Salinivibrio kushneri: one gene and its partner. The protein of the gene in region 1 interacts with the protein of each later gene in a pairwise test. Links are inferred from orthologs where the notes say so. Each region holds a gene or a part of one and is shown in the gene's direction. Other genes may lie near its edges.

The links. Proteins that work in one complex are often made in the same cells at the same time.
Region 2: the proteins of def (region 1) and N8M53_RS09340 interact in binary tests that used the Escherichia coli proteins (3 or more experiments, as listed by UniProt). The link is inferred for Salinivibrio kushneri from one-to-one orthologs.

The regions. Positions count from the first base shown.
Region 1 is NZ_CP114588.1:2,758,776-2,762,212, forward strand. The notes cover bases 112-3,019. They hold def (peptide deformylase), read left to right. Parts: upstream 112-1,263; coding sequence 1,264-1,776; downstream 1,777-3,019. Other genes in these bases: N8M53_RS12690 (LysM peptidoglycan-binding domain-containing protein), read right to left, coding at 112-1,146; fmt (methionyl-tRNA formyltransferase), read left to right, coding at 1,784-2,728; rsmB (16S rRNA (cytosine(967)-C(5))-methyltransferase RsmB), read left to right, coding at 2,831-3,019. In the rest of the region: DNA-processing protein DprA, read right to left, coding at 1-95; more of N8M53_RS12690, read right to left, coding at 85-111; more of rsmB, read left to right, coding at 3,020-3,437. UniProt on the Escherichia coli protein: Removes the formyl group from the N-terminal Met of newly synthesized proteins. Requires at least a dipeptide for an efficient rate of reaction. N-terminal L-methionine is a prerequisite for activity but the enzyme has broad specificity at other positions.
Region 2 is NZ_CP114588.1:1,987,161-1,990,689, reverse strand. What follows is about bases 320-3,319. They hold N8M53_RS09340 (aspartate-semialdehyde dehydrogenase), read left to right. Parts: upstream 320-1,312; coding sequence 1,313-2,326; downstream 2,327-3,319. Other genes in these bases: N8M53_RS09335 (FimV/HubP family polar landmark protein), read left to right, coding at 2,609-3,319; N8M53_RS09345 (4-phosphoerythronate dehydrogenase), read left to right, coding at 320-1,316. Also shown: more of N8M53_RS09345, read left to right, coding at 162-319; more of N8M53_RS09335, read left to right, coding at 3,320-3,529.

The DNA.
Region 1 (3,437 bases):
ATGGGCATTTTAGCCAACAGCGCGCGTCGCTGAGAGACGCGCAACCGCGGCACTTGGGTCAGTATCAACCACCCTCGTAGGGATTTATCGCGCATAGGCCGGTTGAGGAGAAGGCGGCACCGCATGCATGCCGGCTTTGATCGGCTGACGCGCTTGCGTGATCACCGCCAAACTGATCCTAGGATAAGCTCGAACCACCATGGTTTGTCCCACTGTCACATCAGGCAAGGCAGTCATGGGCTGCGCAGCTTTGTCGCTCGCGTTTTGATAGCGATACTCACCGAGGCCATTTACCACGTTGGCACCGGTTTCAGTGACAGCAAACATTTGCCCGGCACTCACGCCATCGTTGGCGCCTTTATCAAGCACCACAAGCTGGCCATTCGCCACATATTCACTGCCATAAAGGTGCCCTAACAACGTGGCGTCTGTTTGAGCCGCTTGCGGCCAAAAACGTGGATGCGTGTTCTCGGGTAAAGGTAATAAAACGTCATTGGGGCGCACTTCCTGCACCACCCGTGTCAGTGTCATCACGCTACGCCCTTCACTTCGCGCTCGGATACGCCCATCAGCCACATGTTTTAAGCTCACCATCGCGGTAGGTTCGGCGCTAGCATCTGACGTCGCGGGACGTAGAAAGGTTTTCTCAACCCGAAACACTTGCCAATCCTTAGCACTCAACGACGCATCCACATACAGGGTGTCGTGTAAAGAGAGATATTGACGCCCATCCGTCGAGCCAAGAACATGTGGCAGTGCCACCAAACGTGCCTTTTCGACCAGCGTGTCCTGCTGCAAGTACGGCAGCAGCGTAGGGTCAACACTGCTGAGTGCGGACGTCTTGGGCGTATCTCCCTGCAGCGCATTCGCCCCTTCGGGCTTGTAGTTGACAGTTGGTTTTCCTGCTTGCCATGTGAGGGTGAGCACATCGCCGGGATAAATCAGATTGGGATCCTTTATGGCCGGATTTGCGTACCACACTTCAGGCCATTGCCAAGGGTTATCGAAAAAGGTAGCGGCGATATCCCACAGGGTATCCCCCCGCTCAACCACATATCGCTGACTCTCGGCAGGGCCGGCTGCCAGTACTGGTAGCGCGATAGCCAATAGCCCAGCGACGGCGAGATTGAATAGCTTTCTTGTCATCAATGTCTTCCTCAACCGACGAATGATGCTGATGCTGTCAATTGGCTGGCAAAATGTCTAGAATTAACCCAATTACCCCGTGCCGCTTTCGGCACAGTTCAATTTTTATGAGACGTTATGGCTTTACTGAACGTATTAACATTCCCAGATGAGCGCCTTCGCACCGTGGCAAAGCCGGTGGACGCTGTCACGCCTGAGATCCAAAAAATGGCTGATGACATGATTGAAACCATGTACGCCCAAGACGGTATTGGTCTCGCGGCCACTCAGGTTGATTTTCACCAACGCATGGTGGTGATTGATGTATCCGAAACCCGCGATCAACCCATGGTGCTTATCAATCCAGAAATCATCGAAAAGCGTGGTGAAGATGGCATTGAAGAAGGGTGTTTATCTGTCCCCAGTGCACGCGCACTGGTACCGCGTGCGGCAGAAGTGACCGTAAAAGCGCTGGATCGCGACGGCAACTCTATCCAGTTTGATGCCGACGACCTACTCGCGATTTGCGTTCAGCATGAGCTTGACCATTTAGAAGGTAAGCTATTTGTTGATTACCTCTCGCCACTGAAGCGACAACGCATCAAGCAGAAGATGGAAAAAATCAAACGCGCTAACCAAAAAGCAAGTTGAGGTCACTTTGAGCACACCGCTGCGTATAGTATTTGCGGGCACGCCGGATTTTGCCGCGCGCCATTTGCAAGCCCTGCTCGACAGTGAGCATGAGGTGATTGCGGTTTATAGCCGTGAAGATAAACCCGCTGGCCGAGGCAAAAAGCTCACCGCCAGCCCGGTGAAACAGCTCGCACTTGAGCATGACTTACCCGTCTACCAACCCCGCACGCTGCGCGATGAACAAGCGCAAGCCGAGCTGGCTGCCTTGAATGCAGATGTGATGGTCGTGGTCGCTTACGGGCTGATTCTCCCCAAAGTGGTCTTGGATACACCTCGATTAGGCTGTGTGAATGTCCATGGCTCCATTCTGCCACGTTGGCGTGGCGCAGCGCCTATCGAACGCGCAGTATGGGCTGGCGACAATGAGACCGGTGTCACCATCATGCAGATGGACGAAGGGCTCGACACCGGCGATATGCTTAAAATTGCGACCTTACCCATTGAAGAGAAAGAGACCAGTGGTAGCCTATATTTGCGCCTTGCTGAGCTGGGCCCACAGGCATTGACTGAGTGTCTTAATGACATGGCTAACGGCATTATTCTTGCCGAGCCACAAAACGATGCCAAAGCCAACTATGCCGAGAAGCTCAGTAAGCAAGAAGCGCAGATCGATTGGCATCAAGACGCCGCGTTTATCGAACGTTGTGTACGGGCATTTAACCCGCGCCCGGTCAGCTACTTCACCTTAGGTGAGCAAAACATCAAGGTGTGGGGCGCTAACGCACTAGATATCGACGTGGACGCGGCGCCAGGCACAGTGATCAACACTGACAAACATGGCATTCAGGTCGCGACCGGAAAAGGCGTGATCCAACTGACCCAACTTCAGCCACCAGGCAAAAAAGCCATGCAAGCGCATGAGCTACTAAATGCACGTCGTGAATGGTTTGAAACGGGTACCCAACTGTAGGTTAATCTTGCCCTGCATAACGATAAGGCCAGTACGCTGGCCTTTTTTTATCTGGCTAACATCATCGTTTGATGCCAACTTGACCTTTGTATAGGTAAACATATGAATGTAAGAGCCGCGGCTGCCCGCGTTCTGTATCACGTGGTCGATCAGGGCCAATCACTGTCACAGCAGCTTCCTCTTGCTCAACAGCAGATCGCGCCACGCGACGCCGCCTTGTTGCAAGAGATGTGTTACGGCACGTTACGCTGGCTGCCGCGCTTAGAGCACATTGTCCAAACCCTGATGGACAAGCCATTGAAAGGAAAGCAGCGTGTTTTCCATCACTTGCTACTGGTCGGTCTATACCAGATTAGCTACATGCGCATCCCTGCCCATGCAGCGGTGGCTGAAACAGTCAACGCCACCAAGCCACTGAAACGTCCGCAATTGCGAGGGTTGATCAATGCCATCTTGCGCAATTACCAACGCGATCAAGCGGCGCTAGACCAAGCCAGTCAAGCACACGATGCCGGGCTTTATTGTCACCCTAGCTGGTTACTCAAACGCCTTCAGGCCGCCTACCCATCAAATTGGCAAGACATTGTCGCGGCGAACCATCAAAAGGCGCCGATGTGGCTGCGCGTCAATCGCCAGCATCATTCTCGAGATAGTTATCAAACGCAGCTGCAACAAGCCGGTATTGGCGCCAGTGCCCACCCAGATGCGA
Region 2 (3,529 bases), 770 kb from region 1 along the record:
ATTTACCCGGCTTCGGCCGGGTTTTTTTATGCCTGAGGCTACCCGATAAGCGGGGTAACCCGCTCAGCTGAAGGGTGTTTTCTTACCGTGAGACAGATACAATAACCTTCTCGCATTTAGCATCCGATACGCGATGCACCAACTCATATAGGACGTTGAACGTGAAAATTGTCGTAGACGAAAACATGCCTTATGCCCAAACCTTGTTTAGTCAATTGGGTGAGGTGGTCGCATTACCCGGGCGTGCAATCCGTGCCGCGGACTTAATCGATGCTGATGCATTAATGGTGAGAAGCGTCACGCAAGTGAACCATGCGCTGATTGACGGTGCCACCCGTCTGCGTTTTGTCGGTTCAGCCACCGCGGGTGAAGATCATCTTGATTTTAACGCCTTACACGCACAAGGCATTTATGGCACAGCAGCGCCTGGCTGTAACAAGGTTGGGGTCGCGGAGTATGTGATCAGTGCTTTATTGGTATTGGCACAACAGCAGGGCTTTAAATTGACCGACCGCACAGTCGGTATTGTTGGCGTGGGTCATGTGGGGGACTACTTGGCCAAGCGACTTGCGGCACTTGGGATTAAAACCTTGCTTTGCGATCCGCCTCGTCAGGCTCGAGAAAACCTTGCTGACATGGTGGACATTGACACTCTGATCGCACAATCGGACGTGGTCACTTTCCATACGCCTTTGACCACGACCGGTGAGCATCCCACTTACCACCTCATGAATCACGCTCGGTTAGAGGCGCTTGCGTCAGGAAGCATTTTGATAAACGCTGCGCGTGGCCCGATTGTTGACAACCAGGCACTTAAAGCGCGGTTAGCGCGAGGCGACATTGATGCGGTGTTGGATGTTTATGAACATGAGCCTGAGGTCGACCTTGCGCTTATGGACCTGCTTACGTTTGCCACGCCTCATATTGCAGGCTATGGTCTGGAAGGAAAAGCCCGCGGCACCACCATGGTCTTTAACGCTCTGTGTGAACACCTTGACCTGCCTCATCGTGTGCATGCCAGTGAGCTGCTGCCTACGGCGCCGATCCCACACGTTGCCTTGGCACAGCCGTGGCAGCAAAGCGATCTGATGGCACTGACCCAATTGGTCTACGATATTCGCCGAGATGACAGTGATTTTCGTCGTGCGATGCATGCCGCAGGTGATGACAAACCAGCTCAGCGTACAGCCTTTGACCAATTGCGAAAAAATTACTGGGATCGACGCGAGTACAGTGCGATCACGGTAGCCGGACAGGCTGATTTCGGGTTACAGTCGCTGGCTAAGCTGGGCTTTAGTATTGAGGAGCATGCATGACACAAGCATTTGACGTTGCCATTTTGGGCGCAACCGGTGCGGTAGGGCGCACCATGATCGAGATTTTAGAAGAGCGCGATTTTCCCATTGGCACGCTACACCTCCTCGCGAGTGAGCGAAGTGCAGGTGAAACCATTAGCTTCAAAGGTGAGAGCCTGCGTGTGCAAAATGTCGACAAATTTGATTGGACACAGGTCCAGCTTGGCTTATTTTCGGCGGGCGCGCAGGCTTCTGCGCACTGGGCACCGATTGCAGCGGATGCCGGTGTTGTCGTTATCGACAACACGTCACAGTTCCGCTACGACTTTGATGTCCCCCTAGTGGTGCCTGAAGTGAACGCAGCCGCGATTGGTGACTTTCGTAATCGTAATATTATTGCTAACCCAAATTGCTCGACGATTCAGATGCTGGTGGCATTAAAACCCATTTATGATGCCGTGGGTATCGAACGTTTAAATGTGTCCACCTACCAATCGGTCTCAGGGTCAGGCAAAGCAGGCGTCGATGAGCTTGCCGGACAGACCGTTAAATTGCTTAACAGCCAAGATGCGGAGCCTGCGTTATACAGCAAGCAAATTGCTTTTAATTGCTTGCCCCACATTGATCAGTTTATGGAAAATGGCTACACCAAAGAAGAAATGAAAATGGTGTGGGAAACCCAGAAAATTCTTGCCGATGAGATGATTGGGGTTAACCCTACTTGTGTGAGAGTGCCCGTGTTTTACGGTCATGCTGAAGCCGTGCATCTTGAGTGCCGTCAACCGATTGACGCAACGGAAGCGGTGGCGATCTTGAGTCAGCATGAACACATCGAGGTCTTTGAAGGGGAAGATTACCCCACACAAGTAAAAGAAGGCACTGGCTCAGATAAGGTGCTCGTCGGACGTATTCGCAACGACATTAGTCACCCTAACGGTTTAAACCTCTGGGTTGTGGCGGATAACGTGCGTAAAGGTGCAGCAACTAACTCGGTGCAAATTGCTGAAGTGTTGGTTCGCGATTATCTTTAGTCGAAAAGCCTGTAGCGATGCTAAGAGCGTGATAGTTGACGCACCGCTACCTTAGACTGATTGATACCCCATCCGCCGATGGGGTATTTTTTTAGGCATTAAACTTGCAAAGCCGAGCGATACATTGAGTGTGGTGATGTATCATCGCGATAAAACTGAGGCAGAGCGCCCACAGTTTGATCGAACAACACACTTTTATATCACCAAACTACAGTTTTTAGCATGGCTTCCGATATAGTTAGATATTTAGTGAGGCCATTTCTGCCATAAGGGAGTGCGGGTGTGTCCAACGCACAGCAAAGTGAACAGTCTTCTTCTCAAACACGATTGAACCTAACCCCGCATCGCATTAAGCGGCACCTCGTTGCCGTTGCGGGGTTGGTGACGGTTGCGCTTGTCAGTGTTTCAACGGTGCCGGTCGAAGCGGCAATACGCATCTTGGGTCCGCAAGATGAAATGGTGGCGGAAACAACCACTTCGCCCCAGCCGACGTCAACGGTTGAATCAGCACAGCAGTATGGCCCAACAGGGGCCAACGAAACCTTATGGTCGATTGCGACACAAATGCGTCCCAACACGCAAGTGAGTGTGTATCAGACACTCGGTGCGATTTTTCGTCTAAATACTGACGCGTTCACCAATAACAATATTCATAGCTTGCAGCCGGGTAGCACCTTAGTGATGCCGACGCTGGCGCAAATTGAGCGAGAAAGCACTCAAGATGTGATCAATCGGCTTGAAATTGATGAAGCGCGTAAGCAAGCACAAAATGCGACGCCACTCAGCGAGCAGGTGGAACAACCGAGCCCACAACCACAGTCAGCACAAGCTGATAATAACCAAGCTGCGCAGACCCAATCAGCGTCAAATAGCCAAGACGCGTCTGATACTCAACCCAGTGGCGATAACCCGCAAGCGAGCTCCCCCGAACCACAAGTGGTACAAAATTTACAATCTCAGCTGCAAGCCTCTGACCAAGAGATGACTCGCCTGGTTGAGAGCAATCATGTGCTCAAGGTCCGTTTATCTGAAGTACAGCACGAGTTGAGCGCGTTAAAAGAACAGATAAGTGGTGATGCCGAGCTCAATAAAGAGATCCGAGCATTTTTAGACACCCAGCGCCAGCAACAAGTGGCGAAGGACACCCAACCACCATCAGCGGTTGAATCTTTACTTGATAGCCCATTGTTGCTGGCTATGTTG